DNA from 4 places in the Mediterraneibacter flintii genome. Region 1 is predicted to be linked to each of the others. Evidence: predicted binding sites of a transcription regulator. Region 1 holds the regulator's gene; each other region holds the start of a gene.

The links. Region 1 encodes Rex, which represses fermentation and respiration genes when NADH is low (regulators of the CRP and FNR family bind a similar motif). Its sites were predicted from a motif close to ATTGTTAANTANTTAACAAT; they were not measured.
Region 2: a site for Rex is predicted at 2,929-2,948, ahead of ACZ5C4_RS18240 (oxidoreductase). Genes of this name have one in related genera too.
Region 3: a site for Rex is predicted at 2,894-2,913, ahead of ACZ5C4_RS08790 (4Fe-4S dicluster domain-containing protein). Genes of this name have one in related genera too.
Region 4: a site for Rex is predicted at 3,510-3,529, ahead of ACZ5C4_RS12145 (NADH-quinone oxidoreductase subunit NuoE family protein). Genes of this name have one in related genera too.

Annotation. Positions count from the first base shown of each region.
Region 1 covers NZ_AP031405.1:2,076,816-2,084,352, reverse strand. Annotated here, with positions in the region: gene ACZ5C4_RS09865 (xylulokinase) at 1-221, shown strand, start outside; gene ACZ5C4_RS09860 (M20 family metallopeptidase) at 218-1,366, shown strand; gene ACZ5C4_RS09855 (MBL fold metallo-hydrolase) at 1,397-2,140, shown strand; gene abc-f (ribosomal protection-like ABC-F family protein) at 2,904-4,829, opposite strand; gene ACZ5C4_RS09845 (redox-sensing transcriptional repressor Rex) at 5,013-5,657, shown strand; gene ACZ5C4_RS09840 (NAD(P)H-hydrate dehydratase) at 5,773-7,272, shown strand; gene alr (alanine racemase) at 7,275-7,537, shown strand, end outside.
Region 2 covers NZ_AP031405.1:3,833,458-3,840,994, reverse strand. Annotated here, with positions in the region: gene ACZ5C4_RS18250 (C39 family peptidase) at 1-2,071, shown strand, start outside; gene ACZ5C4_RS18245 (TetR/AcrR family transcriptional regulator) at 2,204-2,788, opposite strand; gene ACZ5C4_RS18240 (oxidoreductase) at 2,991-5,045, shown strand; gene ACZ5C4_RS18235 (QueT transporter family protein) at 5,390-5,890, opposite strand; gene ACZ5C4_RS18230 (Uma2 family endonuclease) at 6,633-7,178, opposite strand; gene ACZ5C4_RS18225 (helix-turn-helix domain-containing protein) at 7,223-7,336, opposite strand.
Region 3 covers NZ_AP031405.1:1,859,414-1,866,950, reverse strand. Annotated here, with positions in the region: gene alaS (alanine--tRNA ligase) at 1-1,282, opposite strand, end outside; gene ACZ5C4_RS08790 (4Fe-4S dicluster domain-containing protein) at 1,315-2,826, opposite strand; gene ACZ5C4_RS08785 (homocysteine S-methyltransferase family protein) at 2,952-5,342, opposite strand; gene ACZ5C4_RS08780 (vitamin B12 dependent-methionine synthase activation domain-containing protein) at 5,339-5,989, opposite strand; partial or broken gene metF (methylenetetrahydrofolate reductase [NAD(P)H]) at 5,994-6,869, opposite strand; gene glgA (glycogen synthase GlgA) at 6,909-7,537, opposite strand, start outside.
Region 4 covers NZ_AP031405.1:2,557,614-2,565,150, forward strand. Annotated here, with positions in the region: gene ACZ5C4_RS12125 (NADH-dependent [FeFe] hydrogenase, group A6) at 1-176, opposite strand, end outside; gene nuoF (NADH-quinone oxidoreductase subunit NuoF) at 192-1,979, opposite strand; gene ACZ5C4_RS12135 ((2Fe-2S) ferredoxin domain-containing protein) at 1,998-2,381, opposite strand; gene ACZ5C4_RS12140 (ATP-binding protein) at 2,419-2,979, opposite strand; gene ACZ5C4_RS12145 (NADH-quinone oxidoreductase subunit NuoE family protein) at 2,983-3,477, opposite strand; gene ACZ5C4_RS12150 (DRTGG domain-containing protein) at 3,742-4,086, shown strand; gene ACZ5C4_RS12155 (ATP-binding protein) at 4,088-4,510, shown strand; gene ACZ5C4_RS12160 ([Fe-Fe] hydrogenase large subunit C-terminal domain-containing protein) at 4,529-5,920, shown strand; gene ACZ5C4_RS12165 (hypothetical protein) at 5,922-6,254, shown strand; gene ACZ5C4_RS12170 (PHP domain-containing protein) at 6,251-6,988, shown strand; gene ACZ5C4_RS12175 (response regulator) at 7,107-7,537, opposite strand, start outside.

The DNA.
Region 1 (7,537 bases):
TATTTGATAATCCGGATGTTTCAACAATTGGTGCCGCGCTGATTGGAGGAGAGGCTGTTGGTTTCTTTGAATCACCAGAACAGACGGCAAAAGAAAGGCTTGAAATAATAGAAACACAACTTCCAAATGAGGAAAACTATAGGAAGTATCAGAAACTATATTTAAAATATCTGATGTATTATGAAATGATGCATAGCTTAGACTTAAAGGAGCAACTATGAACAAGGAGCTTGTATTTAAAATATTAGAAGAATTGATAAAAATAGATACTACAAATCCACCTGGAAATGAAAAAAATGCAGTAGAATATTTGCAGCAGCTATTTTTAGAATATGATATTTATACAGAAGTACAAAATTTGGGGAATAACAGGGCGAACTTGATTGCTTCTTATGGAGTAGCTGAACCGGAAATTATTTTTTGTGGACATTTGGACGTAGTCCCGTCAACAGAGGAATGGACATATCCTCCATTTCAAGCAACATGGCAAGGAACCCGATTATATGGAAGAGGCACAACGGATATGAAAGGTGCAGTTGCAGCTATGAGTGCTATATTGATAAAGCTTGCAAAGGATAAGATTCAACTAGATGGAAAAGTGACCCTTGTTTTCGTTGCAGATGAGGAGTTTAGTAATCTGGGCATGAGAAATTTTTTGCGAAAGAAGAGAACAGCATATATGGCAGTGATAGGAGAACCTACAGAGTTGCAATTAGCAGTTGCGCATAGAGGGGTATTAAGAGATTATATAGATATTATAGCGCGGCCATATCATGCTGCACTTCCAGAAAGAGAATCTAATGCGGTGAATAACGCTGCGGAGGCAATGCTTTCTCTTTTCAGATTAAATGAGACATTAAAATCATATCACCATGAAATACTTCCGCCACCTAGTATTGCAGTTACTAAAATAGAGGGATATGAAAATGATAATATTGTTCCAGGAAATGTTCGGCTGCTGACAGATTTTCGAATCCTTCCAGGAATGAATTTTGAAGAATGTAGAAAATTAGAAGAATCCATACTTAAAAATGTAGGAAAATATGAAATAACAAAACATTTTTTCATGCCTGGCGGAGAGATAGACCTTCAGCATGAAGTAGTAAAAAGATGTTGCCAGATCGGAGAAAAAGTTTTACATCGGAAGCAAAGACCAGTTGCATTTGATGCTTCTTGTGAACAATGCTTTTTGGTAGAACATGGAATACCAACCGTAATATGTGGGCCTGGAAGCTTAAATCAAGCACACATCGTCGACGAGTATATAGAAAAAGAACAAGTGCTACTATCTGAAGAATATTATATGAATATAGTAAAGGAATTTTTAATTGGATCTGAAAATGAAACAATTGAAGGATCGAAATAGACATTTTTGAAAAATGTATGAGGAGAAAAGATGCAAATACATGAAAGAATATATATCGTTGGTTCTGGTGTCACAGGGATAGGAATATCACATGAGTCAGATTGTACAGTATACATGGTGGATGGGGGAGGGGAATATGCTTTAATTGATACAGGAATTGGAATAGATTCAAATCGCATTTTACAGAATATTGATAAGGAAGGGATAGATATAAAAAAGATTTCAGCCATTTTATTGACACATGGCCATGGAGATCATTCCGGTGGGGCAGTTGCGTTGAGTCAAGCGTGCCATGCAAAAGTATATGCATTGGAAGAAACAGCAAATTACGTTTCGAGTGGAGATGTGGATAGTATTTCTATAAAAGAAGCAATTCAAGCCGGTGTGTTTGGAAAAGATTATATCTACCAAGCGTGTCCTGTAACTCCTCTTTTAGATAAGGAACATTTTATAATTGGGGACATTACATTACAAATACATCGAACAGAAGGACATTGTAGCGGACATGGTTGCTATGAAATGAATTTTAAAAATAAGAAAATTTTGTTTTCCGGAGATGCTATTTTCAACTATGGTATGATTTCTATGCAGTCTATATGGGACTGTGATTTACAAAAATATATTGAAACATGCAAAAAATTAGCGTATATACATCCTGATATTCTTCTTCCCTCCCATGGCACTTTTTTACTGGAAAAGGGATATACATATATTGATAAAGCTATGGAAACAATTCATACACTTGGAATCCCGAAAAACCTAATAAATATATAATATAAAGTTAACGAAGCAACAAGCAGTGCGAAAAGAACAGGCAAACTCTGTGGCATGCTCGCATGTAAACAGAAGTTTGTCTGCTTCTTTTCATTCGGCGACTGCCGATAGCGAAATGAAGCGTATGCAGAATTGAGCTAGCACTGCGGGAATTGGAAAAAGGGACGTGTGAAAGAGATGCTTTGCATCGTTCGTCAGGGCTTCGCCGAAATTCCTCACTCACGCAAAGCATCTCTTTCACACTCACACTTTCGCCAGCTTAAGTTTATAATTCGTAACAGAAAAAATCGGCTTCACACTTCTATGCATTTCCAATCGGAAGTAGTATAGATACTTCTAATTGGAGGGCTATAACAACGTGAAGCCGGTTCTGTTCTGTCTGAAATTGTGAATTTAATTGGGGAAGAACGTAAGCAGAAAGAGAAGGCAGTGCATAAGCAGGGAATTTTAAGCGGAGCGTGGTAGATACAGATTGTTCTGTTTGTTAAGTGAGAAGCATGGAGTTCCAATGGACGATATGCTTCTACACTGTTACAAACATTCAATCGGATTTACCACAGTGGAGCCCTGACCTGCGTTGCACTGCCTTCTCTTTTTGCGTACCATTCTTTACCAGTTTCCGCAGTGCCAGCTCAATTTCGCATACGCTTCATTTCGCTATCGGCAGTCGCCGAATGAAAAGAAACAGAAAGTCCCCTGCTTACATGCAAGCATGACGCAGAGCCCTTCTGTTCTTTTCGCACTGCTTGTTGCTTCGTTAAATTTATTCAGCTAAGGTTTCCCATTGTTCATATAGTTCTTCTAATTTACAATCGTTGCTGTGTCTTTCTTCGGAGAGTTCCTGGCAGCGAACGGAATTGGAGTATACTTCTTCCTGCGTCATTAGTTGATCGATTACCTGGTTTCGTTCTTCTAGAAGAGCGATTTGTTCTTCTGTCTTTTTTAAGGCATTTTTACGTTTCCGTTCTTTTGCCTGCAATTCTTTTTGTTCCTGCCAGCTTAACTTTGCATCGGAGGCAGGGACAGTAGTTGAGGCAGTGTCTGTGGGTAAAACGGCAGAAGAAGGGGCATATGCCGCGGTCAGTTCCTCTTTTTTTTCAAGATAATAATCATAATTTCCGATATAGTTTACAAATGTTTGATTTACAAGCTCTAAAATTCTGTTTGCGGTCTGATTGATAAAATAACGATCATGAGAAACATAGAGTACAGTGCCTGTATATTCGTTGAGAGCATGCTCCAGTATTTCCTTGGAAGTAATGTCTAGATGGTTGGTCGGCTCATCAAGAATAAGAAAATTTGCCTCTGACAACATAAGCTTTGCCAGAGAAACACGTCCCTTTTCTCCGCCGGATAACTTTCCGATGAGCTGAAAGACTTCATCTCCCGTAAATTGGAAAGCAGCGAGCGTGTTTCTTATTTGTGTATTGTTTAATGTCGGATAATCATCGGATATTTCATCAAATATTGTTTTGTCATCATGTAGGACATGGTGCTCCTGGTCGTAATATCCGATTTTTACTTTAGAACCAAGTGTGAAAGAACCAGCATCAGCCGAGATTACCTGGTTTAGTATTTTTAAAAGGGTTGTCTTTCCTGTGCCATTGTCACCGATGACAGCAACATGTTCACCGCGTTTGATTTCAAAGCTGACATCTTTAAAGAGCATCTTTGAATCAAATCCTTTGGAAAGCTGTTCTACAGTCAGTACATCATTGCCGCTGATGAAAGAAGGCTCTAATGTAAGATGCATTTCTGACACAGTTTCGGAAGGTTTTTCGACAGGAGATATTTTTTCCAGCATTTTTTCACGGCTTTCAGCACGTTTAATAGATTTTTCCCGATTAAAGGAACGGAGCTTTTCTATAACGGCCTGTTGGTGCTTTATTTCTCTTTGCTGGTTTAAATATTCTTTTAGCTGCGCGTCGCGGATTTGCTGCTTTTTCTCTGCGTAAGCTTTATAGTTTCCCGAATACATGCGTATATGCCCCTGTTCGATCTCAATAACCTTTGTCACAACTCGGTTTAAGAAGAAGCGGTCATGGGAGACAATAAATACAGCGCCTGTATAATTTAAAAGATACGTTTCAAGCCAGGAAATAGAGTGTAAATCCAGGTGGTTGGTAGGCTCATCTAGCAGTAAAATATCCGGCTGTGTAAGTAAGAGTTTTCCGAGAGAAACACGGGTTTTCTGTCCTCCGGAGAGAGTGTCTGTCCGTTTGGAAAAATCAGATTCCTGAAATCCAAGGCCTTTAAGAACTCCGGTAATTTCACTTTCATAGGCATATCCATTCATAGCTTCAAATGTGGACATCAGGCGGTTATAGGTTTCCAAACGTTCTTTTAATGCCTCTTTGCCTAGATTTTTTAATTCCAGCTCAATGGAACGAATTTGCTGTTCCATCTCTATAAGCTGGGATTTCGCTGTCTTTAATTCTTCATAAACAGTATTTCCTAAGGAGAGATTCTGATGCTGTGCAAGATACCCGATTGTTTTTCCCTTTGCAAGAATTACTTCTCCGCCATCGGACGGTTCTTCCCCCATGATCATCTTGAAAATAGTGGATTTGCCGGCGCCGTTGATGCCGACAAGGGCTGCCTTTTCCCTGTCCTCTATATGAAAAGAGCCATCCTGTACAATCAGATGTTCTCCGAATGATTTATTGATATTATGACATGCGAGTATCATGGAAATCCTCCTGAACGATTTTATAAGTCTGTGAATACTGGAATACAAAGAATTATCCTTCATATTATGACTTTGCATACGTAATCAATTATATCGAAAAACAAAGAAAATACAACTATAATTTGACATCATATTGACATTTTTATATAATAGGGCGTAGATAAAGTTTGGAGGGCGATGACTGTGGAAGAAAGAGGAATATCCCGTGCAGTGATTGGAAGACTGCCAAGATATTACAGATATTTAGGAGAATTGCTGGAAGCGGGAGTAGAAAGAATCTCTTCAAGTGATTTGAGTAAGAAGATGCGTGTGACGGCGTCGCAGATAAGACAAGATTTAAATAACTTTGGAGGGTTTGGACAACAGGGATACGGCTATAACGTAAAATATCTTTATACAGAGATAGGAAAGATACTAGGGCTCAACAGAGAGCACCCGATTATTATTATAGGAGCAGGAAACTTAGGACAGGCGCTTGCGAATTATGCTTCTTTTGAAAAAAGTGGATTTACTTTGAAAGGTCTTTTTGATGTGAATCCTCGCTTGGAAGGGGTTTCTATTCGTGGAATTCCGGTTCGAATGATGGATGATCTGGAAGAATTTCTTCAGAAAAATGAGATCGAAATTGCAATTTTAACGTTGCCTAAGTCTAAAGCGATTGAAGTGGCAGAACTGGTAATTGAGAATGGCATTCGGGCAATCTGGAATTTTGCGCATACAGATTTAAATCTTCCGGAAGATGTAATTGTGGAAAACGTACATCTTTCAGACAGTCTGATGAAGCTTTCTTATAATATCAGCCGTTATAATGAAGAGCATCAGAAATAACAGCGCCGGTACCGGCAGAGACGTGTAATCAGGATTTCCTTTTTACACGTTCTTTCATTTTTATGAGCAGGGAAGCTTGAAGCTGAAATATTTTCAAGAAAGAGAGGAAAAATTTATGCGGTATCTTCCAGATGGGGTGTGGATGCAGAAGGCAGATACACATACCATAGAAAATATTGGGATTCCATCGATGGTACTGATGGAGCGCGCGGCATTAAAGACGGTAGAGATTATGGAAAGGGAACAAATAAATCTACACAACGCATTGCTCGTGTGCGGAAGTGGGAATAACGGTGGAGACGGCTTTGCGATAGCACGGCTTTTAATGGAAAAAGGTTATACTCCTGCCGTTGTATTTGCAGGAAAAGAGCAGTCGTTAAGTGCACAATGCCGCTTGCAAAAAGAAATTATTGAAAAGCTGGGAATTGTGCCATGCACAGAAATTTTACCAGATGAATATACTGTTGTAATAGATGCGCTTTTTGGCGTGGGGCTAAGCAGAGAGATACAAGGGCATTATGCAGAAATAATAGAACAGATGAATCAGATACAGGCAGAAAAGGTTGCTGTTGATATTCCCTCGGGTATTCATGCAGGTAATGGCCGCGTGATGGGAACGGCATTTCAGGCAGAATTGACGGTTACATTTGCATGTGAGAAGCTTGGGTGTGTCTTATATCCGGGAAAAAATTATGCGGGAAAAGTAATTCCGGCAGAAATTGGAATCTGTACAGAAATTTTTAAGGAAGCTTCTTCTATGTGTTTTGCGTATGAACGGGACGATCTCTATAAAAACCTTCCGAAACGAAAAGCAGATTCCCATAAAGGAACCTATGGGAAAGTTCTTATGATTGCAGGAAGTAAAGGAATGGCAGGAGCAGCGTATCTGGCGGCAAAAGCTGCTTATACTGCGGGCGCTGGTCTGGTGCAGATTTATACTGTCCAGGACAACCAGGTGATCCTGCAGCAGCTTGTGCCGGAGGCAATTATCGAGGTCTATAGAGAGTATGATAAAGAACAGTTGGAGAGACTATTAGAATGGGCAGATATTGTGTGTATCGGCTGCGGTATAGGACAGAGCAAAACAGCTTCCTCCATTTTGACAGAGACATTAAAGCAAGTGAAGGTTCCCTGTATCATTGATGCAGACGGGTTGAATCTGTTAAGCCGTCATATGGAACTTTTAAAGGACGGAAAAGGGGCTTGGATACTCACACCACATATGAAAGAGATGTCGCGTCTTACAGGACGTAGTATAGAAGAGTGGAAAGAAAATCGTCTGGAAGGACTTGTTGCTTTTACACAGAAATATCCCGTAGTATGTGCGCTCAAAGACAGCAGAACGGTCGTGTCTGCCGAAGGGAAACAGTTGTTTGTAAACACAGCGGGAAGCAGTGCGATGGCAAAAGCCGGTTCCGGTGATGTGCTTGCAGGGACGATCACTGGACTGACTGCCCAGGGGCTGTCCCCTTATGAGGGATGTATTCTGGGGGTATATCTTCACGCCTGCGGAGGAGAGGAAGCAGCAAAAGAAAAAGGGGAATACAGTGTGCTGGCAGAAGATTTGATATGCGGTATACAGAGATGCCTGAAAAATGCGAAGGAGAGAAAATAATTATGAAATCATACAGCAGAGTATGTGCAGATATAAATTTGGATGCAGTTGCCTACAATATGGAGCAGATGAAAAACAGAATCGGTCAGGAAGCCAGACTTGTGGCAGTTTTAAAGACAGACGGATATGGACATGGAGCAGTTCCGATTGCGGAAATGTTAGAGGAAACGGAGTATGTATGGGGATATGCGACTGCATCATTAGAGGAAGCAGTTCTTTTGAAAAAGGAAGGGATAAGGAAACCAGTATTGGTTTTAGGCTGCGT
Region 2 (7,537 bases), 1.8 Mb from region 1:
GCTGGACTTAAGCGGAGCATTGGATGAAAATGTGCAGGAAGCAGTTTTACGTATCATTTTAGCGACAGAAGAGGGGGAAAGTTATTACTATACGCGTATAGAAAGGCAGGATGAGCTTTCAATAAAGGAGTGCATACAATTTGCCCAGGATTTCCACAATAAGACGTTTGATGAGGCAAATGCAGAGGAACTGAACAGTTACCTTGAACCAGATGAGACGAGTGACAATACCACATACCAGACGGTAAATATTCATTCTGACATTACGCATATTTTATGGGGAGATTTAGCGCCGCAGATTTCCGGAGAGACAGAATGGAGTATCAAGGAAAGCAATACAGTATATACATCGATCCTCGCAAAATATCAGGTGACTTGTACCGGAGATACAGGGGCGGCAGAAACGTATAATATAAAAGAATTTTTCCGAGTGCGGTTAAGCGAAGAGGAAATGTATCTATTGGATTATAACCGCAGTATGAATCAAGTGTTTGACGGAACGCAGAATGTGTTGGATAAGAATGGGATTTTATTAGGAATCGCTTCAGGCGACATTCCGTATGAGACAAACAGCGATGGAACAATACTTGCATTTGTACAGGAGAGAGATTTGTGGATTTATAACAGAGAAAAAGACGAACTTTCTCAGGTATTTAGTTTTGCAAATAAGGAAGGGTATGATGTGCGCAGCAGGAATGACCAGCATGCAGTGCGCATTATAAGTATGGAGAACAATGGAGATACCGTATTCGCAGTATATGGATATATGAATCGGGGGATGCATGAGGGAGAAGTCGGGGTCGCTGTTTATCAGTACAGCAGCAAGAAAAATGCGGTAGAAGAAAAGGCGTTTATCCCAAGTACGAAATCATTTGCAATAGCGGAAGATGAGTTTGGCAAAATGGTATACTACAACAAGGAACAGGAATTGCTGTTTGTACTGGCAGGAGGTACCTTGTATCAGATAAATCTGGACAATGACAAACAGACTGTATTGGCAGAGGAATTGGAGGAAGGTCAATATACTGTATCGGAGGACGGACATCTGCTTGCATACCAGACCAGCGGCTCTTTGAACAGTGCAACAGAAATAAAAGTTCAAAATTTATCAACAGGAGACGAGTATACGATTGAAGCGCCGGAAGGAGATGCGATTCGTCCACTGGGGTTTGTCGCGAATGATTTTATATATGGTAAGCTTCATCCCGAGGACTCTGGAAAATCAGTATCCGGAGAAGAGATAGCTCCAATGTATGAATTGGAAATTCGCGATGTTGAAAACAAAGCAGTAAAAAATTATTCCGCTGAAGGGACGTTTATTTCGGATATTCTTGTGGAAGAAAATCTGGTGACGATTAATCGGGTTGTAAAAAACGAGGATGTTTATCATGCAACAAGTCCGGATTATATTACAAATAATGAAGAAAGAAAGGACAGAAAGGTTACTCTTGAAACGGTCGTAACGGATTTAAAAGAGACGCAGATAAGGTTTACATTTAATGAAGAGTTGAAAAGTGAGTCTCCGAAAATTCTTCGTGCAAACCAGATCTTGAAGGAGCGTCCAATTACAATTAGTCTAAGTGACAAGAGTAAATCGGAGAAGTTCTATGTGTACGGCGTAGGCGAATTAGTAGCCGTATATGATAAAGCAGGCTATGCAATTCAAAAGGCGGAGCAGGTCTCTGGAGTCGTAATCTCGTCCAATCAGACATATATATGGGAAAAAGGGAACAGAGATCTTGTCTACTATACAGAAGCAGGTGCATTTGAAAAAGGAGAAGGAGAGACTTCTTTAGAAGCTTGCGAAAGATATATGGAGGAGTATGCTCCGGAGGCGAAAAAGATAGACTTGACAGGTTGTACCTTGAATCAGGTACTATATGTGATCAATAAGGGATGTCCGGTTATCGCGCTGACAGATTCCAGCCATGCCATTCTACTGACAGGGTATACTACAACAGATGTGACTTATGTGGATCCGGATACAGGAGAAGAAAATACGGTGAGCGTCAATGATATGGAAGCTATGGCAAATGGCAGCGGAAATACATTTATTGGTTATGTACATTGATAGCAGAGTAGGAATTTATCCCTCAGACTGTAGACAAAACGGTTCGTGGACATGTCACCGCGAACCGTTTTTTTGCAGGTTCTGAACCGGCAGGACGGTCAGAAAGATGATTAAAAAAATCTGTGTCTAAATTTAATAGGAATAATAATGGAGCACCATATCAGTGATACGCAGTATTTTTTCCGTGAGGTCATAGGAACCACTGTGCAGGCACCAGTCATATATGATGCCGCGCGTCCCGGAAAGAATATCCTCTGTAATCACAGAAGGGTCACCGTTAAGAATAGAGTCTGAAAGCATCTGCTCTACACAAGACTTAATGGTCTGATAAAAAAAACGCTGTGTGTCGAGGATGTATTTTTCTCTGCTGGAAAGCTGGTTCTTGAAATATTGGAGCGCCGCGGGAGCACCGAGCTTTTCCATGGAGTGTGCCTGCGCTGACACGAGAAAGCGTACGGAATCCAAAGGTGAATCCGGATGGCCCGAATACCATGCGGTCTCAGATTCATCATCAAATAATCGGTATCCTTCGTCTAAAATATTCTCCTTACTTTTGAAGTGATGATAAAAAGCGCCGACAGATACTTCAGCTTTGGTACAGATGTCCTGTACGGTAACATTTTCGAAAGATTTTTGGGCAAAAAGTGAGACTGCACAGGAAAAGATTTTTTGTTTTGTTTCCAGAGCCTGCCTCTGGCGGTTTGTTTTTATTTCCATAGCGTAACCTCGTGTCTGGAGTATATTTAAAAACAGCATATCACGCAGAAAAAAATAATTCAATGAAATTTTAACCGTCAATTTTAACAAAATAATATTCGGCGAATTGTATTCTGTGACAATAGAATTTAAGCAGTCTTAGTGTTATAATCTTAACAAAAGGTTGAAAGAAGTCTCAGAAGAGACAAGAAAGGAGTTTGCTATGGGAACTAAGTATCAACATTTGTTTTCACCGATCAAAGTGGGAAGTACAGAACTGCCAAACCGTATTGCAATGATGCCGATGGGAGTATTCTCCCCTCGTCTTTTAGACCAAAAGACAGGAGCATATACAAAGGACGGGGCGGACTACTATATTGAGAGAGCAAAAGGTGGTACCGGTCTGATCGTCACAGGAGTAGTACCCATCATCCCTATGCCGGGAAGAAATCCGGTCAACTACCCGGAGGAATATATAGAAAAAATGCGTTATCTCACCGATGGGGTACATAAGTATGGTTCCAAGATCTTTATCCAGTTTACGGCAATGACTGGACGTGCGGCAAATATAAAGAGTGAGGTTGAATGGAAAATGCTTCCGGCGCCTGCTCCGATCCAGAATGTATGGGATCCGACGCTGATCAACAGAGGGATCACGAAAGAAGAAATCAGGCAATATGTAGAGAATTTTGCTCAGGCAGCGTATCTTGTAAAGCAGGCGGGAGGAGACGGAGTGGAAGTACACGCAGTCCACGAAGGGTATCTGCTTGACCAGTTCGCGATCGCTTTCTACAATAAAAGGACGGATGAATACGGCGGAAGTCTTGAAAACCGTCTTAGATTCGCAAAAGAGATCGTGGAAGCCATCAAAGAAAAATGTGGGAAAGAATTTCCGGTTTCAGTCAGATACAGCGTCCGCAGTTATGTAAAAGACTACAATAGAGGAGCACTTCCTTGGGAGAAATTTGAAGAAAAGGGACGTGATCTGGCAGAAGGGATCCAAGTAGCGAAACTGTTGGAAAAGTATGGATATGATATGCTGGATTGTGACAATGGAAGTTATGATTCATGGTTCTGGCCGCATCCGCCGATGTACATGCCGAAAGCATGTAACCTGTCTGACGTGGCGGAAGTAAAAAAAGCGGTAAACATACCGGTTGTCTGTGCGGGACGTTTTGACGATCCGGATCTTGCAGAAAAGTCGATCGAAGAAGGAAAAATCGACATCATGGGAATGGGACGTCCGCTTCTGGCTGACCCGGAACTGGGACAAAAGTTTTATGAAGGCAGGCTGGAGGATGTCCGCCCATGTATCTCATGCCATCAGGGATGTTTGGGACGTATTTTCCAGGGGAAGGACATCAGTTGTGCCGTGAACCCGGCATGCGGACGTGAAAAGAGTTATGCACTGACACCTGCCAAAACGAAGAAAAAGGTTCTGGTCGTGGGTGGCGGATTAGGCGGAATGGAAGCTGCAAGAGTATGTGCACTGCGGGGACACGAGGTGGATCTGTATGAAAAGACAGACAGTCTGGGCGGAGTGTTCGTGGCAGCGGCAACGCCTGATTTTAAAGATGATGATAAGAAGCTGCTTGCATGGTATAAAAGACAGATGAAAGAGCTTCCAATCAATGTCCACATGAATACGGAAGTAACAGAAGAGATGACAAAAGGCTATGATGAGATATTTATAGCTACGGGTGCGAGAGAACGGCGCCTTGATACACCGGGGCTTGACGCTGCGAATGTGACTTATGCATGCGAAACTCTGAGAAAAGGCGGCGTGAAGGAGGAAGGAGAGAATATCCTCATCATCGGAGGCGGGCTTACAGGCTGCGAGATCGCTTATCTGTACGCACGCGAAGGGAAAAAAGTAACGCTAGTGGAGATGACGGAGACGATCCTCAACGCATTCGGATTATCAGCGGCAAATTATAATATGCTGATGGAAATTCTTGATTACTATAAAGTGAAGGTGATAAAAAATGCCGTGGTAGATGAATACAAAGATGGAAAAGCGATCATCACTGAGACCGTAAAGAATTATCCTAATGTGGCGAACCGGGCAAAACTGATGTTTGCATTAGGACCGCAGGGGATGGCAGTTAAACATGAGATCGCAGCGGACCACATCATTGTATCCGTGGGATATATACCGGATAACAGACTGTACGAGAAAATCAAAGGAGAGCACACATATCTGATCGGCGATGCAAAGCGGCCGACAAATGTGATGGATGCCATCTGGGCGGCATATGATATCGCTAGAGAATTATAATCGTAAGTTTGGAAGAAGTGAAAGATTTTATAGCGATTTGGGGCGCGAAAGTATTGAATCGGTTTTCTTGATGTAGAAAGTTTGTTTATAGACGGCACCTACATCAAAGCCAGTGCCCGTGTAAATACCGTAATGAGGTCGTCCGAAAAGAAGTACGCAGTTATGAGGAGAAGCTGTAGGGAATGTCCATGATAGTGTGTTCTTCCTTCTGAGGAATTATTCCTGATATTTTTTCTAAAAGAAAAAGATATAAGCAAAGCTTTCGTTACAGAGAACAAAGGCTTTATAAAAAAGAGAAGCCTTTATTCCGTATACGAAAGCTTTGTTTTTGTCTGGATTTATTTTTAAAACTTGCTTCTGAATAAAATATGTCTATATTTATTCAATGCTGTATAAAGTACGATTCCGAGAACACCGCAGGAAACAATTTCTCCGATTCCAACTGTCAGCATCATAAACGGAATGGGAAAAGGAAGCTGGTATCCATATTTCAGTACGAAGGGTACGATCAAAATATTGGAGACAATCGGAGGAAGAGGGGCAAGAAACTTGTTCAGATTGCGGATTTTCCATGTAAAAAACGCACCGATCAAAGTTGCCAGACTGCCGAAAATAACATCTGGTATGATGCATCCACCAAGAATATTACTGAGCAGACAGCCGATAAACAGTCCTGGAATTGCCGCAGGGGTAAATACTGGAAGAATGGTCAGTGCCTCTGAGATACGGACTTGGACTTCTCCATAGGAAAAAGATGCGCCAAGCAGTGTGAGTACGGTGTAGATAGCGGCAATCATAGCCGCCTGTGCCATAAAAAGCACTTTGGTTTGCTGTAGATTTTTCATTTTTGTTCTCCTTTAGTTTTGTTTTACGTGTGGAAGGTCTCGAACACACGATTCCTTTTCGCAGAAAGCCCTATAGACCTTGGTTTTGATGGGCTTTACAACGAGGATTAGTATATCATGGAGAGAACTGAAATTCAAGCCGTACCCACAATTTACCCACAGTGAAATAGAAAAGTACTCTATCCCGTGGAGGACAGGGTGCCTTATGTGTTATTTGTTCCCTAAATATTTTTTAAATTCTGATATGAGCTGATCTGAGGGATTTGCGTTACAAATTCAATTTTGATATCCTGAAAGCGAATAAGGTTACTAGGGTGCAGATTGTCATATAGATATAATTTTTCAGCAAGCTCCAAAGAATCAGGTATGATCGGGGAGAACTTCAAAATGAAAATCACATTGGCCATTCAATAGGCTTATTCGCCTTTGAACAAAATCATTAATAACTTCTTTTTTAGAGTGGGATATTTCATAAAAAAGTAGTTAGTTCATGTTTATCTATAGTAGTTTTCGCAAATATATACCTTTTCATCATTGGTTTTATATCCCAGTAATTCACTGTACATTTTACACCTCTACAAATTAAAAAATTTAAATTTACAAAAATCAAATATTCAAAAATGGAGGAATAGTAGTTGCTAACCAACCGCAGATGGTTGGTTTTCTTATACTCTGATTGTGTGATATTGCACCCTGCAAAGAGGAAAAAACGCCTCCGCAATGGTGCGGAAGCGGCAATAGTTTAGAGAGCTATGGTGTTAAAATCAATCTCCAGATCATTATAAATTCCGGCTTTGACAACCTCAGAGAAAGTATATTCTGCGGTATCATCGGACTCAAAGGAATAGACCATAATTCTGTTCTTTTCAGGATCAACGATCCAGTATTCCCGAACACCGGCAGTGCGGTATTTGAATAACTTGGTATAGTAGTCTGTTCGCCTGCTGCTTGGGGAAACAATCTCAATGATCCAGTCCGGCGCGCCTGTGCAGCCTTTGTCTGTGAGCTTGTCGGGTGAGCATATAACGCTGATATCCGGCTCGACATAGTTTTTATCATCTTCGTTCAGAAAGACGGCAAATGGGGCAATATCGACCTCACAGGATCCGCCCTTGTTTTTGATGTAGTTGTTGATGATGGTTGAAAGCTCTAATGTAATCCGCTGGTGTTTCCGTGTCGGCAGCGCCATCATATACATCTGACCATCTATCAGCTCTGCCCGCTGTCCATCCGGCAGTGCATAGATATCATCAATTGTGTGCTGGCTGTTCTGCTGTGGTAATGGCATGGTAACACATCCTTTCGTGGAGAGTGTTGACAGTTGCGTTATGGTTATTCTTCATCGGGTATATATTCCACAATATCTCCAGGCTGACAATTTAATAGATTGCATACAGTTGAAATATTATCCCAAGAAACAAGTTTATTATTGCGAAGCTTTTGTATTGTATTGACATTTCCATTTTACCCTCTTTCTGTGGCGTTACGTGTATAAAGATACTTTCTCTATTCTATGTTGAGTATAGTATAAACATACACATATAACAAGTGTACAAAATGGACAAAACATATCTATTAGAAGGTTTTGATCTAGATAAAAGTATGGTATTGAATATTACTAATATTGATAAAAGTAATGGAACAATC
Region 3 (7,537 bases), 220 kb from region 1:
TCTGCACTTCCATTGCCGCATGGAAACCTGCCTCATCTACGTTTAAATTTTTTTCTTCCAGGATTTCTTTTGTCAAATCCAAAGGAAAACCATAGGTGTCATACAGCTTAAATGCTTCACTTCCTTCTAAAAGCTTTGTATGTTTCTCTTCCATCTGCGCGATTATCTCAGAAAGAATCCCCAGTCCTTGATCGATCGTCTTGTTAAACTGCTCTTCTTCCTTCGCAATGACCTTTAAGATAAACTCTCTTTTTTCTTCCAACTCCGGATAGCCATCCTTCGATCCATCGATCACAGTCTGTGCCAGCTCCGGAAGAAAGCCCTTCTTGATATTCAGCAGTCGTCCATGACGGCATGCTCTTCTCAACAGGCGGCGCAGTACATACCCTCTTCCTTCATTTGAAGGCATAATTCCATCTGAAATCATAAAGGTCACAGATCGGATATGGTCTGTAATAACGCGGATAGATACATCCTTTCCGCTGTCTTCTCCATATTCTTCTCCCGCAAGAGCACATACATGATCCCGCAGTGCTTTTATCGTATCTACGTCAAAGATCGAATCTACGTCCTGCACAACCAAAGCCAGACGTTCTAAGCCCATGCCGGTATCAATATTCTTCTGTTCCAATTCTGAATAATTGCCGTTTCCATCATTGTCAAACTGCGTAAATACATTATTCCAGATCTCCATATAGCGGTCACACTCACAGCCCACTGTACAGCCTGGCTTGCCGCATCCGTATTTTTCGCCTCTGTCATAATAAATCTCTGAACATGGACCGCAGGGGCCGGAGCCATGCTCCCAGAAATTATCTTCCTTCCCGAACTTAAAAATACGTTCCGCCGGAATTCCCATCTCCTGGTTCCATATCTGAAATGCCTCGTCATCCTCCAGGTAAACAGACGGATACAGTCTGTCAGCGTCCAGTCCTACTACTTCTGTCAAAAATTCCCAAGACCATTTGATCGCATCTCTTTTAAAATAATCTCCAAAGGAGAAGTTACCCAGCATCTCAAAAAAAGTGCCGTGCCGCGCCGTCTTTCCTACATTTTCAATATCTCCGGTGCGAATACACTTCTGGCAGGTAGTTACGCGTTTTCGCGGCGGAATTTCCTGTCCTGTAAAATAAGGTTTCAAAGGTGCCATTCCAGAGTTAATAAGCAGAAGACTCTTATCATTATGGGGCACTAAGGAGAAGCTTTTGAGTGCAAGGTGTCCCTTACTCTCAAAAAACTCCAAAAACATCTTTCTTAACTGGTTTACTCCAACGCGCTGCATTCTTTATCCTCCTGGTTCTTTGATTTCAATTTTTATTTTAATTCGATTTCCTCCAGCTCCTTCGGCGGAATCGACTTGCTGGAATTTTTCACATACGCCGCAAGATCCTTCTTTGCCGTTGCCACAGGGATATTTGTTCCGGCACCTGCGATACAGCCGCCCGGACATCCCATTCCTTCTATCAGACATCCATTCATACGTCCTGCTTTTGCCAGAGTCAGAATTTTCTTACACTCGGCAAGCCCTTCCGCGTGCTCGATATTGACCTGAACGTCTGGATAATATTCATTTATACACTTTTCAATTGCTTCTGCCACACCGCCTGCGCAGGCATATCCACGTCCAGCTCCAGTAGCATCATGGAAGGAAGATTCCGCCTCATATTTCGTCAAGTCAATTCCTTTCGCGTCAAACATCGCCTGCATTTCCTCAAAGGTTACGACAAAATCTACATCACTTCGTACACTTCTTCTGGATGCCTCTAGTTTTTTTGACGCACATGGACCGATAAATACTACCTTTGCGTCCGGATGCTCCTGCTTGATCGTACGCGCTGTCGCTACCATCGGTGTAAGTTCCTGCGAAATCTGATCGATGACATCAGGGAAGAATTTCTTCGCCATTACCGCCCAGGACGGACAACAGGAGGTCAGAAGAAACGGCAGTTCCCCCGTCACTACTTTGTCTACATAATGATGCGCTTCCGCAATCGCACCAATATCCGCGCCCAGTGCAACCTCGTATACCTCTGTAAATCCAAGTTCACGCAGTGCCGCCTTGATATTGCGCGGTGTAATATTTTTACCAAACTGTCCGACAAATGCCGGCGCAATTTCAGCCACAATCTCCTCGCCTTCCGAAAGTGCCCTCGCAAGCTGGAAAATCTGTGACTTGTCAGATATTGCTCCAAATGGGCAGCTTACCATGCACATTCCACAGGATACGCATTTTTCATTGTCAATGAAGGCACGTCCATATTTGTCCGACACGATCGCTCCTACCCCGCATGCCTTCTGGCAGGGACGTTCTTTCTTGGCAATCGCGTCGTATGGACAGACAGACTTACATCTTCCACATTTGATACATTTTTCCTGATCGATATAGGAACGCCCATTTACCATAGAAATCGCGTCGCGCGGACAGATCTCCTGACAAGGATGTGCAAGACACCCTTTACAAATATTGCTTACCTCATATTTGTTCTCCTCACAGCTTTCACATGCCGATGGAATCACCTGCATAAGCGGCGGCTCATAATATTTTTCAGAAATATTGCTTGCCTCTACTCCTGCTGTTAAATGCACCGGCTTATTCTCCGGCCGAAGAGAAAGCCCCATCGCCAGTCTCAAGCGCTCTCTCACAATCGCACGAGAACGATACGTGCTTTCTCTATATTTCTGCGTGTCATCATTTACAATTTCATAGGGTATCGCTTCCATATCATCCAGTAACGTTTTCGCGTCTGCTTTGAATCCTAATTTTGCAACCTCTGTAAACACCCTTCTGCGTATTGCCCTCACCGGTGTCTGCAATCCTCTCATCATAGATTCCTTCCTCCTGATTCTCCTCCCCTGCCCATAGCAGGTGTTTTTCCTTTAACAAATATAACGCCCTGTTAAAACATTGTCAACACGCTTATTTGTATAAAAAGCGATACAACCTCCTTTTGTCATTTCTTCTCAAATACGCTCTGCGCATAATACACAGACTGCATGGCATCCTTCCCATAAAAATCCGCCCCTATCATGTCCGCATACTCTTGGTTTAAGACAGCGCCCCCTACCATCACCTTGCATGCAGGTGCCTTTTTTCTCAATTCCTGTATCGTAGCTTCCATGCTCACTACTGTAGTTGTCATAAGTGCGCTCAATCCTACCAGACGGATATTTTCTTCGCATACAGTCTTTACAATCTTTTCAGGCGGAACGTCCTTTCCTAAGTCAATCACTTCAAAACTATAGTTTTCCAACAGTACTTTTACAATATTCTTCCCAATATCGTGGATGTCTCCCTTTACCGTAGCAAGTACGATTTTCTCTTTCTTTTCCTGGGAACCTCCTTTTTCCTCCATCTTCTCCTTCAGAACTGCGAACGCACTTTTGGCCGCCTCTGCGCTCATTAAAAGCTGCGGCAAAAATACAGTGCCTTTTTCAAAGCCCTTTCCCACATTATTAAGCGCCGGAATCATATATTCGTTGATAACCGATAGCGGTTCTTCTGTCATCACCAGTCTTGCCGCGATTGTATTCGCTTCTTCCTTCAGCCCCTTCTCAATTGCCGTCTGCAGTGTCATATCGTGAGATGCTGCGGCCAAAGCAGCTGGCTTTGTGTCTGCGGCTGCATATTTTTCGATAAACCTTTCACAATTTGCATCCAGATTCATCAATGCATGATATGCATACCAGGATTTCATCATATCCTCGGAGGCAGGATTGATGATCCCTGCGCTAAGCCCATTTTGCATTGCCATTGTGTAAAATGCCGCATTGATAACTGGACGGCTTGGAAGTCCAAAGGAAATATTCGATACCCCCAGTACCGTATGGACGCACAATTCCTGGCGCAGTCTTCTCAACGTCTCCAAAGTGACTTTCGCTCCCTCCGGCTCTGAGCTCACCGTCATAGCGAGGGCATCTATCACTATGTCCTTTTTCTCTATTCCATATTTCGCGGCTTCGTCAATGATTTTCCGCGCGATTTGTACTCTTCCTTCTGCGTCCTGCGGAATACCGTTTTCATCTAACGCCAGTCCGATTACCACACCGCCGTATTTTGCAAGCAGAGGAAAAACTTGATCCATGGACTCTTGTTTTCCGCTGACGGAATTCACCATTGCCTTGCCGTTATAGATACGCAGCGCCGTCTCAAGAGCCTCTGTATCTACCGTATCAATTTGAAGAGGCAGGCTTGTAACACTCTGCAGACTCTCTACCACCTCTTTCATCATAGCCGGCTCGTCAATATCCGGAAGTCCCACATTGACATCCAGAATATGGGCGCCCTTATCCTGCTGCATAATTCCTTCTTTTAAAATATAATCCAAATCATGATCCTTTAATGCCTGTTTGAATTTTTTCTTTCCGGTGGGATTAATCCGTTCTCCAATAATTTTAGAGCCTTCCTCCAAAAATACTGCCTGTCCGTAAGACGACACCACTGTAAGCTCCTTTTTTTCCGCCGCCTTCACAGGAATTCCTCTACAGCGCTCTGCCATTGCCCGAATGTGTTCCGGTGTAGTTCCGCAGCAGCCTCCCACCGCCGCTGCACCTTTTTTTACGATTTGTTCCATCGTATCCGCAAACGCTTCCGGCTCCACATCATAATAGGTAACACCGTCCTTTTGTTTGGGCAGCCCTGCGTTTGGTTTTACAATCACAGGCAATGACGTATACTTCAACAGCGCATCTAAAACAGGCAGCATTTGACTTGGCCCCATCCCGCAGTTTATCCCCAAAGCGTCTACACGCAGTCCTTCCAAAAGAGCAACCACAGAAGGGACGTCTGCCCCTGTCAAAAGCTTGCCTCTCTCGTCAAATATAGTCGTGACAAAAACCGGAAGCGCTGTATTTTCTTTTGCCGCGAGCACCGCCGCCTTCAACTCATATGTATCGCTCATTGTCTCAATATGAATGACATCTACTCCCGCTTCACTTCCATAAACCATCACTTCTTTAAATGCCTCATATGCCGTCTCAAAATCCAGATCGCCCATAGGTTTTAAAAGCTTTCCGGTAGGGCCAATATCTAAAGCAGTATAAATCCTTCTGCCGCAGGCCGCCGCTTTGGCCGCCGCATGTACATGGGAAACGGCAGTCTGTACAATCGCTTTCAAGGACAGCGTATCATCATGGAATTTCAGCGCGTTTGCTCCGAATGTATTGGTCAGTATGATGTCGCTCCCCGCCTCTATATACTTCCTGTGTATACTCTGAATGATCTCCGGATGTGTAATATTCCAGCTTTCCGGCAGTTCTCCGGGCAAAAGCCCCTCCTCCTGGAGAAGCGTTCCCATTCCCCCGTCAAAAAACAATAGATCTTTTCCCAAACGTTCTCGTATCATAACGTATCCCTTCTGTATATGCAGTCTTTTTTTTCGCAGGCCTCACAGCCCTTTATATGACATTTTTCTTCCACTGTACTTACACCGATCACCGCTGTGACTGACTTTGTCGGAGTCATCATACAACTGTCTGTCATGGTAAGCCCGATTGTCTTGGCACAGTCCAGCATTCGTATCAGTGATTTCTGATATTCAATCGCAAAATCTCCATATCCGGGACTAAATCTCGGACGAAGATATTTTTCTTCTTTTCGCAGTCTTTCCCCTATTTTTTTCTGACATATATCGCAGTACTCCTCCAGCATTGCCGCTGCACATGCCTGCAAGACAACTGTTTTTGCCATATCTGTAATCGTGTATCTTCTCAGCAGAGCATCTACACCTGTTCCAAGCGTTGCGCCAAAAAAAATCACATCACTGCATCCTCTTAAATTTTTTCCCAAATTCCTGCTTTTTATCTTCAAACTTCCTGCCATCATCTCTGTATCGTTTATCTGTCTGAAATCAAAAATACGATAGATGGATTTTAAGCTTGCCGCTTGTTCCAGTTCTTTAAAAGAATCTGAAATCATCGCAAGAGTCTGATCATCTACCGCATTTCTGCCAAATCCCAGATAACGTATGGCCTCTTTGACCCGTTTCTCCATACTGTCACCCCTGGCATTTTACAATCTCAGATAAATTTTGCATAATAGCAGATGCAATTTCTGGTTTATTCATGGAATAGATATGGATATTCCTTATGCCATTAGCCAGCAGGTCAATAATCTGGTCTGTCGCATAGGCGATTCCTGCCTGCTTCATCGCTTCCGGCGAGTCTCCAAAACGATCTAAAATAGCCAGAAATCTGCGCGGAAACACAGTACCGGAGAGCTCCTGGCTGCGTTTCATCTGCGCTGCACTTGTGATCGGCATAATACCGGGCAGAACCGGTACTGTAATTCCGGCTTCCCGTATCCGATACAGGAAATTATAATGAATATCATTGTCGAAAAACATCTGCGTCGTCAAAAAATCAACGCCGCAGTCTACTTTCTGCTTCAGATATTTGATGTCGTCTACTTTATGTTCATTTTCCACATGTCCTTCCGGATAACATGCCGCACCGATACAAAAATCCCCCTATTTTCTGATTTCCTGTATCAGCTCATATGCATAGTGAAACCGATCGCCGGACGGAAACTGCGCGCCCGCAGGAATATCCCCGCGAAGTGCGAGGATATTCTCAATACCAAGCTCCTTTAAATTTGCAATTACTTTCCTGACCTCTTCTTTGGTAGAAGAAACACAGGTCAGATGCGCAATACTCTCCACGTTTAACTCCCGTTTGATATAGGAGGCTATCTTTGCCGTATTCTTGCTCGTTCCTCCTCCGGCGCCGTAGGTAACACTGATATATGCCGGCGTAAGCTTGGCAATTTTCTCTGTTGCTTCCATCACTTTGTCAAATCCTGCTTCTGTCTTGGGCGGAAACACCTCAAAAGAAATATGAATTCTCTCTTCTCTTAGTTTGTCAATAATCTTCATGTAATCTCCTGTCTGTAACTTTATGTTTTTTCTTTATGTCTATTCTCCCAACAGGCTCTTATACAGCTCTTCATACTGTCTTGCCGAGTTCTTCCATGAGAAATCCTTCATCATCGCACGCTCTACAATTTTATTCCAGTCTCTTTTTTTATCGTAGAAAATATGCTCTGCATACCGGATCGTATTTAGCATCTCATGGGCATTGTAGTTTGCAAAGCTAAAGCCTGTTCCTGTTTTTTCATACTCATTGTATGGCTCTACTGTATCTTTGAGTCCGCCTGTCTCCCTTACAATTGGAAGCGTTCCGTATCTTAAGCTCATCAATTGGCTTAAACCACATGGTTCAAACAATGACGGCATAAGAAATGCGTCACAGGATGCGTAAATCTTGTGAGAAAGTTCATCTGAATAATAAATATTCGCAGAAACCTTTCCCGCATACTTCCATGCAAAATGGCGGAACATATTTTCATATTTTACTTCCCCTGTTCCAAGCGCCACAATCTGCACAGCGTCCTGGCACAGCTCATCCATCACATAATCAATCAAATCAAAGCCTTTCTGGTCTGTCAGGCGGGAAACAATCCCGATCATCATCACATGCGCATCCTTATTGAGCCCTAATTCCTCCTGCAGAGCCAGCTTATTGGCAACCTTATTCTTACGAA
Region 4 (7,537 bases), 480 kb from region 1:
TTCCGCGCTCCTTTTACTTCTACCACACACATACGGCATGCACCGATCTCATTGATGTCTTTCAAAAAGCAAAGCGTCGGTATTTTAATTCCTGCCCCGCGTGCCGCCTCCAGAATTGTAGAGCCTGCGGGTGCAGTTACATCTAAGCCATTAATTTTCAAATTCACATTTCCCATCTTCTCATGCCTCCATTACTCTTTGTAAATTGCACCGAAACGGCATTTTTCCATACAAGCTCCACATTTCAGACACTTCTCTGGATTGATCATATGCGGTTCTTTTACTTTGCCGATAATCGCATCTGCCGGACAGGTACGCGCGCATAAAGTACATCCTTTACATTTATCCGCGTCTATCTTGTACTGCAGAAGATCCTTACATACGCCTGCCGGACATTTCTTATCCACGATATGTGCAATATATTCATCCCTAAAGTAACGCAAGGTAGAAAGTACAGGATTCGGCGCTGTCTGCCCCAGCGCACACAGTGAATTCGTCTTTAAGTGCTCACAGAGTTCTTCTAGTTTATCCAAATCCTCCATTGTCGCCTGACCTTTTGTAATTTTATCCAGAATTTCCAACATACGTCTTGTACCGATCCGGCATGGCGTACATTTTCCGCACGACTCATCTACAGTAAATTCCAGGAAGAATTTTGCAATGTCCACCATACACGTATCTTCATCCATTACAATCAGACCGCCGGAACCCATCATCGACCCAATCGCAATCAGATTGTCATAATCTATAGGTACATCAAAATGTTCCGCCGGAATACATCCTCCTGACGGCCCTCCCGTCTGCGCCGCCTTGAATTTTTTCCCATTTGGAACACCGCCGCCGATCTCTTCTACGATCTCTCGGAGGGTTGTGCCCATCGGAATTTCCACCAATCCAGTATTATGGATTTTACCGCCCAGGGCAAATACCTTTGTTCCTTTGGACTTCTCGGTTCCCATAGACGCAAACCATTCTGGTCCCTTTACGATAATCTGCGGAATATTTGCATAGGTTTCTACGTTATTTAATATGGTCGGCCTCTGGAACAGACCTTTTAAGGCAGGAAATGGCGGACGGGGACGCGGCTCTCCTCTGTTGCCTTCTATAGAAGTCATAAGAGCCGTCTCCTCTCCGCAGACAAAAGCACCTGCACCAAGTCTCAATTCTATATCAAAATCAAAGCCACTTCCGAAAATGTCTTTTCCAAGCAGTCCGTATTCCCGCGCCTGCCCAATCGCAATCTCCAGGCGTTTTACTGCAATCGGGTATTCCGCGCGCACATAAATGTATCCCTGTGACGCTCCAATTGCATACCCGGCAATTGCCATCGCCTCAAGCACCGCATGCGGATCTCCCTCCAAAATAGAACGATCCATAAATGCTCCTGGATCTCCCTCGTCTGCGTTACAACAGACATATTTTTGTTCCGCGTCATTTGCCGCCGCGAATTTCCATTTTAGTCCGGTCGGAAATCCTGCTCCTCCTCTTCCTCTTAGTCCACTGTCTAAAAGGATCTGAATGACATCCTCCGGCTTTTTCTGCGTCAGCACAATTCCCAAAGCCTCATATCCTCCCGTGCCGATATACTCTTCAATATTCTCCGGATTGATGACGCCGCAGTTTCGAAGAGCTACTCTGTGCTGCTTTTTATAAAAATTCGTCTCATTCAGAGGAAGGATTTTATCTGTCTTTGTCGTCTCATCATAGAGCAGACGTGTCACTACTCTTCCTTTCAACAGATGTTCCGCTACAATCTCCGGTATGTCCTCTTCCTTTACCATTGCATAGAAGGAACCTTCCGGATATACAATCATAATTGGCCCTAAGGCACACAGTCCGAAGCACCCTGTCTGCACAACGCCGACTTCTTCGGAAAGGCCCTGTGCTGCAATTTCTTTTTCCAGTTTTTCTATGATTCTGTGGCTTCCGGAAGAGGTACATCCGGTTCCGCCGCAGACCAGTACGTGTGAACGATACATATGTAATCTGCCTCCTTTCTATTCCGGCTGGCGGGCTTCGCCCGACAAGGTATATTTTGTCACTACCTGGCCGCCTACTAAATGAAGTTTAAATACTTCCATTGCTTTTTCAGGATTCATTTTCACATATGTTACCTTCTCTTTTCCAGGCTCCATTACTTCTACAATCGGTTCATACTGACACAATCCAATGCACCCCGTCTGCGTCACGCTGATTTTCTTTGACAGCCCCTCCTGTTGAACTGCATCAGAAAGCGTGCTAAGAACCGGTCTTGCACCACTCGCAATCCCGCATGTTGCCATGCCGACTACTACTCTTGTCTGATTTTCATTCTCCGCGCGCACTCCTACTTTCCCTTGCATCTTCTCTCTGATTGCGCGTAATTCTTCCAGGCTTTTCATATTTTTCCTCTCTTTCTTTTTCCGTAATCTTTACATCTCAGATATTGACTCCACCGTCTGTCTCTTCTTTATTTACCGCAAGAAATTCTTTTATAAACTCTGAAATCTCTTTCTCGGCAAAGGAAACTCCGTCTCCTATAATCTCGCGCATTTCCCTTGTATCCAGCCTAAACTGTTTGTCTCCATACTGATAGGTATAAACAAACTCCACAGCTTCATTAAAAACAATCAGTGTATGTATGGTGGAGGTGATATCTCCAAGCGGCATCCTGTCAATGTGGGACAGAATAAATACCGCCTCTACAATTGTCCCTTTCCCCTTTTCTGAATCTATTCTGAATGTTCCGCCCGTGCTCTCTGCCGCCTGCTTAAAAAACGGTACCCCAAGGCCTACCCTCCTAGTCTTCCTGGTCGTAAAAAACGGATCCTGAACCTGCTGCACTTGTTCTTTGTCCATTCCGCAGCCGTCGTCTTTTATCACTACCACCAGTTTATTATTATCTGGCCTGACAGATACTGTTATCTCAATCAGCCTTGCTTTCGCACGAACTGAATTTTCCGCCACATCCAAAATATGCATTGCGATCTCTGGCATCATAGCTTATTCATACTTTGCCAGAATGTCGTCTATGTCATCTACCGTCAGACGTCCATAGACTTCCCCATTGATCATCATAACCGGAGCCAGACCGCACGCCCCTACACATCTGCACGCATCCAGAGAGAATTTTCCATCGGGTGTACATTCTCCGCCCACAATTCCAAGTTTTTCCATCAATGCATTATAAATATCTCCGGAACCTTTGACATAACATGCTGTCCCAAGACAGACAGAAATCTGATACTTACCTTTCGGATTTAAAGTGAACTGTGAATAGAACGTTGCAACTCCATAAATTTTTTCCATTGGAATACCCGTCTCATCCGAAATCATCTTTTGAACCTCTATGGGAAGATAGCCGTATATGTCCTGCGCTTTTTGTAAAATTGGCATCAGGGCGCCTTTCTCGTCTTTGAGTTCAGCTATCACTTTCATCAATGATTCTTCTTGTTCTTTTGTTCCGGAAAACGGAACAGTCTCCTTTTTTTCAAGCATTCTTTAACCTCCATTTCTGCATTTAGAGCTACATTGATTATATCTTAACACAATGTATAACAAAGTTCCACCAAATTATTATCTATTTTTTATATAATTTTACTAATAATTTTGAGATTCATTTTCATTTTTCTTGACATATTTTTCCAATCTAAAAGTTTATCAAAGACTATTTTACATGCATTTTACACAATGCGCCGCATTGCTTATTCTGCTTTTCAATGATATACTGAAAGTATTCTATATTTTTATGGAGGACAGTCTATGACGATCAAAGAAATGCAGGACGCCTTAAACGCCAGGCTGCTTTTTGGCGAAGAATTTTTAGATCAGGATGTGCAGTTTATATTTTCCGCCGATATGATGAGCGATGTACTCGCCTTCTGTGGCAAATGTTCTGTACTGCTTACCGGCTTATGCAATCCACAGGTTGTACGGACAGCGGAGATGCTTGATATTGTCTGTATTATTTTTGTTCGTGGCAAAATGCCCGATGAAAATATACTTTCTCTTGCCCGAAACAAAAAAATTGTGCTTCTTACCACGGAACATTTTATGTTTACCGCCTGTGGGATTCTATATGAACACGGGTTGCGGGGAGGTGCCTGACATGAGTGAAAAGCTAACTTTTCAATATGCTATTTCCGGCGATGACTTCACACGTGCCGGTGAAGCCAGTAGCTCCGTTAAAAACAAGTTAAAACAACTCGGTGTCGATGACGCAGCCATCCGAAAAACCGCGATTGCTATGTATGAAGGAGAGATCAATATGGTGATTCATGCCAATGGTGGTACGATCACTGTGGCTATCTCTGACATGGAAATTGAAATGATTCTTGCAGATCAGGGCCCTGGAATCAAAGACATTTCTAAAGCGATGCAGGCAGGTTATTCCACAGCTCCCGAAGAGGTACGTTCCTTAGGATTCGGTGCTGGCATGGGGCTTCCTAATATGAAGAAATTCTCAGACGAATTTCAGATAGAGAGTACCCCAGGCATAGGAACTACCGTCACCATGAAAGTATTTCTATAAAGAAAGGAAGGGTGACAGATGAACAAATTCATCCGTTCTGTGCGCCTTGATGAGGATGCCTGCCAGGGCTGTATCAACTGTATCAAATATTGCCCTACCCAAGCAATCCGCGTGCACAACGGCAAAGCACATATCATAGATAAATTCTGTATCGACTGCGGCAGATGTATCCGCTATTGTCCGCATCATGCTAAAATTCCTGCTTATGACCCCCTCGCCGTTATGAACGACTATAAATACACCGTGGCTCTGCCGGCGCCTTCGCTGTATGCCCAGTATAATAATCTGTCCAATGTAGACATTGTATTAAACGCTTTAATCCGATTAGGCTTCGATGATGTATATGAAGTCAGCGCGGCGGCAGAACTTGTCTCGGAGGTGTCCCGAGCGTACATACAGGCGCATGCCGACGAGGCTCCCTTTATCAGTTCCGCCTGTCCTTCTGTCGTTCGACTGATACGGGTAAAATTTCCCTCTTTGATTTCCCGACTCCTTCCTATTAAACCTCCTGTAGAGGTTGCGGCAGAAATCGCACGCAAGAGGGCAATCCAAAAGACAGGGCTTCCTTCAGAGGATATTGGAATTATCTTTATTTCTCCTTGTCCTTCTAAAGTCTCCTATGCAAAAGCACCTCTTGGAATTGACAAAAGTAACATCGATAAAGTCGTTGCAATCAAGGATGTCTATCCGCTTTTACTTCCCCTTATGAGCCGAGACGAAAGTCAGTTAACGCCACTGGCTGCTTCCGGAAGAATCGGTATCGGGTGGAGCAATGCCGGAGGAGAAGTGGGCGGACTCTTAGTAGACAATTATCTTGCTGCCGATGGTATCGTCAATATCTTAAGAGTATTGGAAGAACTGGAGGATGAGAAAATTCATGGTCTGAAATTCGTTGAATTGAATGCCTGTAATGGTGGCTGCGTAGGTGGAACCCTTACGGTTGAAAATGCATATGTTGCCACCACTAAAACCAAACGTATCCTTAAATATCAGCCGGTATCCCGCAGTCATCTTATTACAACACCGGAAGCAAAGAATCTTTACTGGGATGACAATGTAGAATATGAGCCGGTATTCCGTCTCGGCAATACTTTCAAGGAAAGTCTGGAAATGATGAGTACCGTAGAGGCACTCACCAAAAAATTCCCTGGTTTGGACTGCGGTTCCTGTGGAGCGCCCACCTGTCAGACTCTGGCAGAAGATATCGTACGCGGTGCCGCTACGAGTAATGACTGTATCTATGTGCTAAGAGAACATATTTCCAGCCTGTCAAAAGAAATTGAACACCTGTCAAAAGCGATGCATCTATCGGGAGGCTGTCAGGATGAAAACTCACGACTGCTCTCCGATTATATTCAAAAACTAACCGCCGAGCTTTCTGAATTCGGCGTACCGAAAAAGGAGGAATAATATGGAATTGAAATCCATTCTCACTCTGCCGGAATGTACCCTTCTTGCAAAGGGTAATCCTGACCGAACAGTTTCCAAAGTATTCTGCTGTGATCTCTTAAGCATTGCCATGAGCAAAGCGCCCGCTGATAGTGTCTGGGTCACAGTCATGGGGAATAAGAATACACTCGCTGTAGCTTCTCTGGCTGATGTTGCCTGTATTGTCCTGGCAGAAGGTGTTTCTCTGGACGAGGGAACACTTGCCAAAGCAGAAGAGGAAGGAATCGCCGTATTGTCTACAACACTTCCCGTGTTTGACATCGCACTGGAAATCTATGAGGCAGGGCTTTCGTGAACGGTCTTTATTATGATCTACATCTACACTCTTGCCTCTCTCCCTGCGGGGATGATGATATGACACCTGCCAATATTGTAGGAATGGCAGCCGTAAAAGGGCTGGATGTCATCGCTCTTACAGATCATAATAGCTGTAAGAACTGTCCTGCTGCCATACATCACGGACAACAGTATGGTGTTATTGTGATTCCCGGCATGGAATTGTGTACTATTGAGGAAGTGCATATCATCTGCCTCTTTCCTGAACTAGACGCAGCACTTGCCTTTGACCAGTACGTATACAGCCGTCTTCAGGCAGTAGAAAATGATGAATGTATTTTTGGAAAGCAGCAAGTTATGGACGAACATGACATTGTAGTAGAAACAGTCAAAAATCTATTAATCAATGCTACAAATATCACTTTTGACGAGGCTTTTTTACTTGTAGCTTCTTACGGCGGTATCGCGTACCCAGCCCACATTGACAAACCTTCCACCAGCCTGCTTTCAAATCTTGGCTTTGTTCCGCCTGACAGTACATTTACCTGTGCGGAAATCCATGATTTCAAAAATCTACATACAATCCAAAAACAGCATCCTTATTTTTTAAACTGCCATATGATCAGCAGTTCAGATGCTCATTATCTGGAAGATATCAATGAACCCAGCTACCAGATTTTTCCCGCTTCCTCCAAAATTCCAGATATTCTGCATACCTTATCGGGCAAAGCCTGTCCTCCGAGACAGGCATGAAATGCGAGATGCCCTGGAGGCACTCCATAGATTATGTCGCCTCCAGGGCTATATTCTGTCAATTCCTGCGCTTTATTCTCTTTACTGTTGTGCTAAACATAGCCGTCCGTTCTTTATATTATGCTTGGAAACGGTATCCTACTCCCACTTCCGTGACAATATATTTGGGTTCCGAGGGGTTTTCCTCAATCTTTCGTCTAAGGGTCGCCATGAACACTCTTAAGGTTCCTGCTTCTACCCCTTGCGTATATCCCCATATCTCTTTTAGAATATAGTTCTGCGTCAGTACTTTTCCACGGTTCTCAATTAAAAGAATAAGGATTTTATACTCAATCGGTGTCAGATGTACTTCCGTACCGTTTACCTCCACTGTTCTCTTTGTATAATCCACTACCAGGGCATCCTTGCAAAAAACTGTGTCTTCTTCCTTTCCTCTCTTTTCTTTTCTGCGCATTGCTGCACGAATCCTTGCGAGCAGCTCTCCCATATAGAAAGGTTTTGTAACATAATCGTCCGCCCCTTCATCTAATGCCTGTATTTTTTCTTGCT